Regions from separate parts of the Azospira sp. MPR-E4 genome, predicted to be linked through region 2. Evidence: predicted binding sites of a transcription regulator. Region 2 holds the regulator's gene; the other holds the start of a gene.
What was found. Region 2 encodes sigma-54, which starts transcription at its own class of promoters, with help from an activator protein. Its sites were predicted from a motif close to TGGCACGCTTNCTGCTNA; they were not measured.
Positions count from the first base shown of each region.

Region 1 (5,158 bases), on a different contig from region 2:
GGTGCAACTTGAATGCAAGCGAATCGCCTCGTAATCAGTGGGGATGAGAGCAAGTCAACGCCAAAACATACCAAAGTCATATTGCAATAATCCGGCGACAGACTATTGTTTTCCAACTGCCGTCTGCCCGCTTCTCAACCGCTCAGACGGCGGGTCGCCGGACTTCCCTGGATTGCCTTCATCATGGCGCCCCCAGCCTCCGGCCTGTGCAAGATCACCAAGGAGGCAAGCATGAGCAAGACCAACTACATCATCAGGAACAATCCCAACAACGGCCCGCTGGAAGCATTCACCATCGGCCCCAATGCCGAACTCTGGCATTCGTGGCAGTCGCCCACCGGCCCCGGCGGCTGGAGCGGCTGGTCCAGCCTGGGCCGCCCAGCCGGCGTCTTCATCAGCCAGCTGGAGGTGATCGGCAACGCCAGGGACAGCGGCCCCTTGGAAGCCTTCGCCGCGGGCTCCGACGGGGCCCTCTGGCATATCTGGCAGGGCGGCGGCCAGAAGGACAACTGGAGCAACTGGGAATCCCTCGGCGCCCCCGGCCCCAAAGCCCTGATCACCTCGGTGGAAGTGGTGGAAAATGCCGGCAAGGGCACCCTGGAAGCCTTTTCCATCGCCACCGATGGCGCCCTCTGGCACAACTGGCAATCCCCCAGTGGCCCGGGCGGGTGGAATGGCTGGTCGTCCCTAGGACAACCGCCGGGCGGCATTGCCATCGGCCAACTGCTGGTGGCCGAGAACGCCGGCACCAGCGGTCCCCTGGAAGCCTTCGCCCTGGGTTCGGACCGGGCCCTGTGGCACATCTGGCAGGGTGGCGGCCAGAAGGACAACTGGAGCAACTGGGAATCCCTCGGCGTGCCCTGACCTGGACGGGCACCGTTCCCACACCGGCGTGCCGGTTGCAATGAAAAAGCCCGGAATCCGTTGAGGATTCCGGGCTTTTCTTCAGCGCAAGAGACTGGACGGCTTTTAGAAGGGAATGTCGTCGTCCATGTCGTCGAAAGACGGGGCCTTCTTCTTCGGCGCAGAGGCAGCGGGGGCGGAGGAACGGGGGCTGAAATCGCCGCCGCCGAAGTCGTCGCCGCCGCCGTAGGAGGCACCGCTGCCGCCACCTTGGCCGCCCTGGCCGCCACGGCCGCCGAGCATCTGCATTTCGGTGGCTTCGATTTCGGTGGTGTAGCGTTCCTGGCCGTCCTTGTCCTGCCACTTGCGGGTACGGATGCGGCCTTCGATATAGACGGAAGAACCCTTCTTCAGGTACTGGCCGACGATCTCAGCCAGCTTGCGGAAGAACACCACCCGGTGCCATTCGGTGGCTTCACGCTTCTCGCCGGAATTGCGGTCTTTCCAGGTTTCGGTGGTAGCCAGGCGGACAGTGGCCACAGCGTCACCGTTGGGCATGTAACGGGTTTCCGGATCGGCCCCCAGATTGCCCAAAAGAATCACTTTATTGACTGCAGCCATCGATGTTTCCCCAATAGTAAAAAATGTTGAATTCAGGCCGGGCGCTGCTGGGCGCGGACCGGCGGCTTCATGGTCAGCCCCAGGGCCAGCCAGACGAGACTCAGGATTCCGGTACACCACCACACCGCATCGCCCCCCAGACGTTGCGCCAGCATACCGCCGACGGCGCCGCCAAGGAACAACCCGAGAGACTGGGTCGTATTATAAATGCCAAGTGCCGCTCCCTTGGCTTCCACCGGTGCGATACGGGAAATCAGGGAAGGCTGGGTCGCTTCCAGGATATTGAAGGCGACGAAAAAGGCGGTCAACAGCAGGGCCAGGGGCCACAGGCCCTGGCCGAAGAGGCCGAAACCGGCCTGCACCAGGAGCAACAGGACCACGGCGCCGTTAAAGACCATTTTCATGCGGCCGTACTTCTCCGCCGCGATCACCGCCGGCACCATGAAGGCGAAGGAAACCAGCACGGCAGGCAGATACACCTTCCAGTGCTCGGCCAGGGGCAGGTCGCCGGTCTTGACCAGGGCGGCGGGGATCAGCACCCACATGGCGGTCTGGGTCAGGTGCAGGACGAAAACGCCGAAGTTGAGACGCAGCAGCTGGGGATGGAACAGCACGTCGGCAAAGCGGGTACGGCCGCCATCCACCAGCACCTTGGGCGCCGGCGGTACCACCTTGTACAGGGCGACGATGGCCAGCAGGGCCAGCCCCCCGGTGAGAGCGAAGATGCCGGCCATGCCGATGGCGGCGTAGAGCAGGGGGGCCGCCACCAGGGAGAGGGCGAAGACCAGGCCGATGGAGGAGCCGATCATGGCCATCACCTTGGTGCGGTGCTGCTCCCGGGTGAGGTCGGCGGCCAGGGCGGTGACGGCGGCGGAAATGGCGCCGGCCCCCTGCAACACCCGGCCGGCGATGATCATGGGCAGGTCGTCGGCGGCGGCCGCGATGAAGCTGCCCAGGGCGAACAACAGCAGGCCGAAGACGATCACCGGCTTGCGCCCGAAACGGTCCGAGGCGATGCCGTAGGGAATCTGGAACAGGGCCTGGGTGGCCCCGTAGATGCCGATGGCCAGGCCCACCAGCAGGCCATTGTCGCCACTGGGCAGGGTGTGGGCGTAGACGGCGAAGACCGGCAGGATGAGGAACAGGCCCAGCATGCGCAGGGCAAAGATGGAGGCCAGGCTGGCGCCGGCGCGGCGTTCCTCGGGGGTCATGGCATCGCCGGCGGGAGCGGCAGCGGTCAGGGGCTTGGCGGACACAGGGAGCAGGTAGGGATGGGGGGAAGAAGCAGGGGCGAATCTTAGCAGGTTTGCCCGGCGCCACGAAAAGCACCGCAGCCCCACGGAGCCACCGCCGGCCCATTCGTTCGGATTTCCGAACGCCATACCCGACCCTTGTCCGGAAAGCCGAACAACGCCCCCCACAACGACGGTCAAAACCCCATAAAAAACAAGCCACTAAAAACCCGACTCGGACCCCTCCCGATGGCACGGCCCGTGCTGAAGAACAGGGACCGCCGCCGAGCGGGCACATCAGAACAGAGGAGACACCATGAACCAGCCACACCGCGTCGAACACGACCTGCTGGGCGACCGCAAGGTCCCGGCCGAGGCCTATTACGGCGTCCATACCCTGCGGGCGGTGGAAAACTTCCCCATCACCGGCACCCCCATCTCCATCTACCCGGACCTGATCCGGGCCCTGGCCCAGATCAAGCTCGCCGCCGCCAAGGCCAACGAGCAACTGGGCCTGCTGGAAGCCCCCCTGGCCCAGGCCATCGTCGCCGCCTGCCAGGAGGTGATCGCCGGCAAGCTGCACGAACAGTTCGTGGTGGACGTCATCCAGGGTGGCGCCGGCACCTCCACCAACATGAACGCCAACGAGGTCATCGCCAACCGGGCCCTGGAAATCATGGGCCATGCCAAGGGCGAGTACCAGCACCTGCACCCCAACCAGCACGTGAACATGAGCCAGTCCACCAACGACGTGTACCCGTCGGCGCTGAAGCTGGCCACCTACGTCGGCATCTTCCGCCTGGTGGACGCCCTGGCCTACCTGCGCCGCACCTTCGAGCGCAAGGCCGAGGAGTTCAAGGACGTGCTGAAAATGGGCCGCACCCAGCTGCAGGATGCGGTGCCCATGACCCTGGGCCAGGAATTCTCCACCTACGCCGTGATGCTGGGCGAAGACGAGGAACGGCTGAAGGAAGCCGCCCTCCTGATCCGGGAAATCAACCTGGGGGCCACCGCCATCGGCACCGGCATCAATGCCCACCCGGACTACGCCCCCCTGGTCTGCCGCCTGCTGGCCGAGACCAGCGGCGTGCCGGTCATCACCGCCCCCAACCTGGTGGAAGCGACCCAGGACTGCGGCTCCTTCGTGCAGCTTTCCGGCGTCCTGAAGCGGGTGGCGGTGAAACTGTCCAAGACCTGCAACGACCTGCGCCTGCTCTCCTCCGGCCCCCGCGCCGGCTTCGGCGAGATCAACCTGCCGCCGCGCCAGGCCGGCTCCTCCATCATGCCGGGCAAGGTCAATCCGGTGATCCCGGAAGTGGTGAACCAGATCGCCTTCGAGGTCATCGGCAACGACCAGACCGTCACCTTCGCCGCCGAGGCGGGCCAGCTCCAGCTCAACGCCTTCGAACCCATCATCGCCCACAGCCTGTTCAAGAGCGTCAATCACCTGCGTCAGGGCTGTCTGACCCTGGCCGACCGCTGCGTGGACGGCATCACCGCCAACCGGGATGCCCTGCGGGCTCGGGTGGAGAACTCCATCGGCATCGTCACCGCGCTGAACCCCTACATCGGCTACGCCGCAGCCACCTCGGTGGCTGCCGAAGCCCTGGAATCGGGCAAGGGCGTGGCCGAGATCGTGCTGGCCCGGGGCCTCATGAGCCGGGCCGAGCTGGACGATGTGCTGCGCCCCGAAGTGCTGACCCAACCCCGCGCCCTGCCCCACCGCCAGGGCTGAAACCGTTTGCGCCGGCAGCCCGCTGCCGGCCCCTTTTTTTTCTGATTTTTACTGATCTTGACCGCCGCCCCCGCGGCAACGGAGCCCTTCGATGAAAATGAACAAGCTCACCACCTGGATCGTCCTGGCCATGCTGGCCGGGGTCGGCGTCGGCTATGCCTGCAACACCATGGCCCCCGACGCCGCCAGCGCCAAGGAAATTGCCGGCTATTTCAGCATCCTCACCGACATTTTCCTGCGCCTGATCAAGATGATCATCGCCCCCCTCATCTTCGCCACCCTGGTGGCGGGCCTGGCCAACATGGGCGACGCCAAGGCTGTCGGCCGCGTCGGCGGCCGCGCCCTGGGCTGGTTCATCTGCGCCTCCTTCTGTTCCCTCTTCATCGGCCTGCTCTTCGCCAACGTGCTGCAGCCGGGCCATGCCTTGAGCGTGCCCCTGCCCGAGTCCGCCGCCGGCCTCAACCTGAAGACCTCGGCCCTCAACCTGAAGGACTTCATCACCCACGTCTTCCCCAAGAGCATCATGGAAGCCATGGCCGGCAATGAAGTGCTGCAGATCCTGGTCTTCGCCGTGTTCTTCGGCCTGGCCCTGGGTCACCTGCACAACCAGGCCGCCCGCTCCCTGGTGAACACCATGGACGAAGTGGTGCATGTGATGCTGAAGGTCACCGACTACGTCATGCGCTTCGCTCCCTTCGGCGTCTTCGGCGCCGTGGCCGGTGCCATC
Region 1 covers NZ_JBXAST010000009.1:8,650-13,807, forward strand. The annotation lists gene AC1RTA_RS04610 (DUF8189 domain-containing protein) at 232-864, shown strand; gene ssb (single-stranded DNA-binding protein) at 970-1,464, opposite strand; gene AC1RTA_RS04620 (MFS transporter) at 1,497-2,675, opposite strand; gene aspA (aspartate ammonia-lyase) at 3,013-4,431, shown strand; gene AC1RTA_RS04630 (dicarboxylate/amino acid:cation symporter) at 4,523-5,158, shown strand, end outside.
Region 1: a site for sigma-54 is predicted at 2,947-2,964, ahead of aspA (aspartate ammonia-lyase). Genes of this name have one in related genera too.

Region 2 (5,158 bases):
TTGGAGGTGTCGCTGCCGGCGGTGGGCGACGGGCTGTCGAAAACCGGCTGGGCATGGGCCGAACCGGCGCAGGCCAGGGCCAGGGCAATGGGGGCGATGTACTGACGCATGAAAGACTCCGTAGGTTTATTTTTTTGGTTTGCCGGCAGCCCGGCAGTAATCGTTGTAGAGCTTGGCCACGACCTCCTCGGCCTGCTCATGGACCAGCTCCAGGGCCATGCCGGCGGTGTCACTGCCGGAATAGGACTCGGCCTTGGCCGTGGCGGTGGAAATGGTGCGGCCGTCCGCCGCCGCCAGGGTGAAATGCATGGTCACATAGACCTCGGGCAGGCGCACCACCGGGTTGTAGGCGGTGCGGGTGGAAACCCCGCCCTTGAGCACGAAAGCGGCGCCCAGCTTGCTGGAAGCGGCCAGGGCCGCGTCCGGGTCGTTGCGGAAATAGGCCTCCATCTCGGCCTGGGCGATGCGGGCCCGCTGCTCCTCGGCGGTGTAGGTCTTCAGGCCCAGGGCCTTCAGCTTCTGGTTGATCACGGCGGCATGGCGGCCGTATTTGCTGCCCTGCAGCTGGTAGCCGTCGGCCGTCTGGTCGGCCAGGGCCACCAGGATGCCCTGGTTGCGCAATGCCGCCTTGCAGGGTACGGCCAGATGCTGGGCGATGCGGCCGCGGCGGCCCTCCTCCTCGGCAGCACCCTGCTTCTCGTCCTCGGCAAAACTGAAGGCCCGGGCGCCGCCGGTTGCCGCCAGCAGCAGGCCGCAGCAGAGCAGGCGGGAAGCGGCACGCAGGGGGGCAGGCTTCATCTCGGGGCTCCAGGGAAAGTCCCCGGCATCAACGCCGGGGCAGGTGGAATGGGGCAGGCCATTCTGTCAAAAAAAATGCCAGCCTTCAATCGGCTGGCATTTTTGCGGGAAGTCCGCCCCGGGCTTACTTGGCAGCCTGGCTGTCGGCTTCGCACTTCTTGATGAAGGAGGCCTTGGCGGCACCGGCCAGCTTCTTCTCCGCGGCCTTGGACTGGCACTCCGCATTGGCGGCGGGAGCATCGGCGGTCTTGCCGGAGAGGCAGGTCTTCATGAATCCCTTGCGCTCGTCGCCCTTGAGGCCCTTCTCGCCGGCTTCCTTGTTGCAGTTCTTCATGCGCTCCTGCTGGGGCGTCGGCGCTTTGGCCGCGTCGGCGGCGCCGGCAACGGGAGCCAGGCCGATACAGGCCAGGGAAAACAGGGCTAGCAGCATCTTTTTCATGGTGTCTCCGTCAGTGGTCAGGCAGGGCTTACCACTATGCGTTCGTCAAATATCGTCGTCAAGCAGCAGCTTCTGCTGCCGGGTGATGAATTCCTGCATGTTGTCGATGCCGCGCAGCTGCAGGATGCTGTTGCGCACCGCCGCCTCCAGCAGCACCGCCAGGTTGCGCCCGGCAGCCACCGGAATGACCACCTTGCGCACGGCCACGCCGAGGATCTCCTGGGTCTGGGCATCCAGGGGCAGGCGCGGCGCATCCACCCCGGCCACCGGCTTTTGCAGGTGCACGATCAGCTTTAGCTTCATTTTCCGCCGGGAGGCGGTCTCGCCGAAGATGGTGCGGATATTGAGCAGGCCCAGGCCCCGCACTTCGAGGAAGTCCCGCAGCATGCCAGGGCAACGGCCCTCGATGGTGGCGGGAGCGATGCGGGCCAGTTCCACCACGTCGTCGGCGACCAGACCGTGGCCCCGGGAAATCAGTTCCAGGGCCAGTTCGGACTTGCCGACGCCGGAATCGCCGGTGATGAGGACGCCCATGCCCAGCACGTCCATGAAGACGCCATGCACCGACACCGTGTCCGCCAGGCGGCGGGAGAGGTAGATGCGCAGCAGGTCGATCACGGCCGAGCAGGGTTTGGCGGTGGTGAACAGGGGCGTGCCGGTGCTCTCGCAGCCCTCCAGCACGGCCGGCAGCACTTCCAGGCCCTCGGCGACGATGACGGCAGGGGGCTGGGCGGCGAAAATTTCGTTCATCTGCGCCTTGAGGCGCTCAGGATTGACGCGGCTCAGCCACTGGTACTCGGCGGCGCCGATGACCTGCAGGCGTTCCGGGTGGATCAGGTTGAGGTGGCCGACCACGTCGGCGCCGTAGTTGCCCCGCTCCCGGATCTCGATGGAGCGTTCGGCACCCTGGGCCGCGACCCAGGTCAGGGACAGCTTGTCCTGGTGGTCCTCAAACAGCTGGCTGATGGAGATTTGCCGCATGGTTCCCCCAGTCGGTGAACAGGCGGTGGGCGTCGTCGGTGTTGTCGCAGGCGCCCAGGGCCTCGCGGAAGGCCCGGTCGGAGAAACGCTGGGCCAGCTCGGAAAGAATCTGCAGATGCTGCTCGGTGGCCTGTTCCGGCACCAGCAGCACGAACATCAGGCCGACGGGCTTGCCATCGGGGGAATCGAAAGGCACCGGGGCGGACAGGCGCATGAAGGCGCCGGCGGCTTCCTTGAGCCCCTTGATGCGGCCGTGGGGAATGGCAACCCCCTGGCCCAGGCCGGTGGAACCGAGTTTTTCCCGGGCGAAGAGGCTGTCGAAAACCGTGGCCCGGGCGATGCCCAGGTTGTTCTCGAACAGCAGTCCGGCCTGCTCGAATGCCCGCTTCTTGCTGCTGGCTTCGAGGTCCAGCAGGATGTGGGCGGGAGGGAGGAGTTTGGCGATCAGATCCATGGGGCGGGAACCTTCCCCGAACAGCGGGATGGCGGCGGCAGGGCCGGTTGGAGACTGGGATTCAGGCAGGATACCTGGCGAAAAGTGGCGGGATCATAACGGAAAACGACCCCGCCGCCTATGCCTTTCATCCCAGTCCCGGAGAGGGAATCAGATCACTCTTCGATGTGATTCTTGATGGTGTCGCGGTGGTGATCCTGGGCCTTCTGCTTGTACTTCTGCACCTGGCGGTCCAGCTTGTCGATCAGGGTGTCCACGGCGGCATACAGGTCGGCATCCTCGGCATCCACGTGGATGTCCTTGCCGGGCACGCGCACGGTGACTTCAGCCTTCTGCTTCAGCTTTTCCACGGTGAGGATGACGTTGACGTCGATGACGCTGTCGAAGTGACGCGTAACCCGCTCCAGCTTGGCAGTGACGTAGTCGCGGATCGCCGGGGTGACTTCCAGGTGATGTCCGGTGATGTGCAGGTTCATGGCTCGCTCCTTTTTTAGATGGACTTGCGTAGGTTGGCCGGCGAAATGTTGAGCGCTTCTCTGTATTTTGCAATGGTTCGACGCGCCACAACAATGCCTTGTTGGCCAAGAATTTCGGATATTTGACTGTCCGAAAGGGGTTTTTTGGGGTCTTCGGCCGCCACCAGCTGCTTGATCAGGGCCCGGATGGCGGTGGCCGAACAGGCGCCCCCCGTATCCGTGGCCACGTGGCTGCCGAAGAAATACTTGAGTTCGAAAATGCCCCGGGGGGTGGCCATGTACTTCTGGGTGGTCACCCGGGAAACGGTGGATTCGTGCAGGCCCAGGGTTTCGGCGATTTCCCGCAGTACCAGGGGACGCATGGCCACCTCGCCGTGTTCGAAGAACTGGCGCTGGCGGTCCAGGATGGCCTGGGACACGCGCAGGATGGTGTCGAAACGCTGCTGCACGTTCTTGATCAGCCAGCGGGCCTCCTGCAGCTGGCCGGAGAGGCTGGAGCCGCGCTGCTTGGAGAGGATCTCGGCGTAGAGCCGGTTGATGCGCAGGCGCGGGTAGGCGTCCGGATTGATGCTGGCGGTCCACTGGTTGCGCACCTTCTTCACCACCACGTCCGGGGTGATGTAGCGGGCATCCAGGGGCGCGTACTGGGCGCCGGGCCGGGGGTTGAGGCTCTTCACCAGGTTGGTGACGGCGCGCAGGCGCTCGTCGTCGCAGCCCAGCAGCTTCTTCAGCTTGGTGAAGTCCCGGCCGGCCAGCAGTTCCAGATGATGGCGCACCAGCTTCAGGGCCTGGTCCCGCACCTCGTCGGCCGGCAGGGCTTCCAGCTGCAGGGCCAGGCATTCGCCCGGAGTGCGGGCGCCGACACCGGTCGGGTCCAGGTGCTGCAGGTGGCGCAGGGCGATCTGCAGGTCGTCCAGGTCGATTTCCAGCTCTTCCGGCAGGGCTTCCTGCAGCTCCTCCAGGGGCTGGGTCAGGTAGCCGTCCTCGTCCAGAGCCTCGATCAGGAAGCTGACCAGCTGCCGGTCCCGCTCGGAGAGCTGCATCAGGCCCAGCTGCCAGTTGAGGTGGTCGCGCAGGGAGGTGTTGGCGGCCTGCACTTCCTGGAAGTCGGAATCCTCGTCCTCGTCGCGGGAGGCGGAAGGGTAGCTGCCTTCGGCAAACCAGTCCTCGCCCTCGCCCAGGCTGTCCCGGCTGTCGTCCCGGACTTCTTCGGGGCCGTGACTGTCGGCGCCTTCACCGGATTCGCCGCTATCGCCTTCCCGCGGGCCTTCGGCAGCGGCCTCGGCCGTACTGCCGGCGTATTCGCCTTCGCTCCCGCTGTAGGAGGGCTCGTAGTTCTCGTCCTCGCGCTCCAGCAGGGGGTTTTCCAGCAGATACTTCTCCAACTCCTGCTCCAGCTCGAGCGTCGACAGCTGCAGCAGCCGGATGGACTGCTGCAGCTGTGGCGTCAGGGCCAGGTGCTGCGAGAGTTTGAGTTGGAGGGTTGGTTTCATGGACCCGGGGCCGAAGGGGCCGGCGGCAATGAGCGGGTTGAGGGAAAGACTCGGAGACTGGGCTCGTCAGAGACGGAAGCTCTCGCCCAGATATACTTTTCGGACGTCTTCATTATAAACGATCTCATCCGGGCGGCCAGACGCCAGCACCCGGCCCTCATTGATGATGTAGGCCCGGTCGCAGATGCCCAGGGTCTCACGCACGTTGTGGTCGGTGATGAGCACGCCGATGCTGCGGTCCTTGAGGAAACGGATGATCTTCTGGATTTCCAGCACGGCGATGGGGTCCACGCCGGCGAAGGGCTCATCCAGCAGGATGAAACGGGGAGAGGTGGCCAGGGCCCGGGCGATTTCCACCCGGCGGCGCTCGCCACCGGACAGGGCGGCGGCATTGGAAGCGCGAATGTGGCCGATGTGCAGCTCTTCCAGCAGTTCCTCCAGGCGCAGGTCGATCTCGTGCTTGGGCAGCTTCTGCAGTTCCAGCACGGCGCGGATGTTCTCCTCCACGTTGAGCTTG
Region 2 covers NZ_JBXAST010000016.1:21,393-26,550, reverse strand. The annotation lists gene AC1RTA_RS07170 (hypothetical protein) at 1-110, opposite strand, end outside; gene AC1RTA_RS07165 (hypothetical protein) at 127-798, opposite strand; gene AC1RTA_RS07160 (PsiF family protein) at 923-1,237, opposite strand; gene hprK (HPr(Ser) kinase/phosphatase) at 1,283-2,218, opposite strand; gene ptsN (PTS IIA-like nitrogen regulatory protein PtsN) at 2,187-2,672, opposite strand; gene hpf (ribosome hibernation-promoting factor, HPF/YfiA family) at 2,828-3,148, opposite strand; gene AC1RTA_RS07140 (RNA polymerase factor sigma-54) at 3,163-4,641, opposite strand; gene lptB (LPS export ABC transporter ATP-binding protein) at 4,708-5,158, opposite strand, start outside.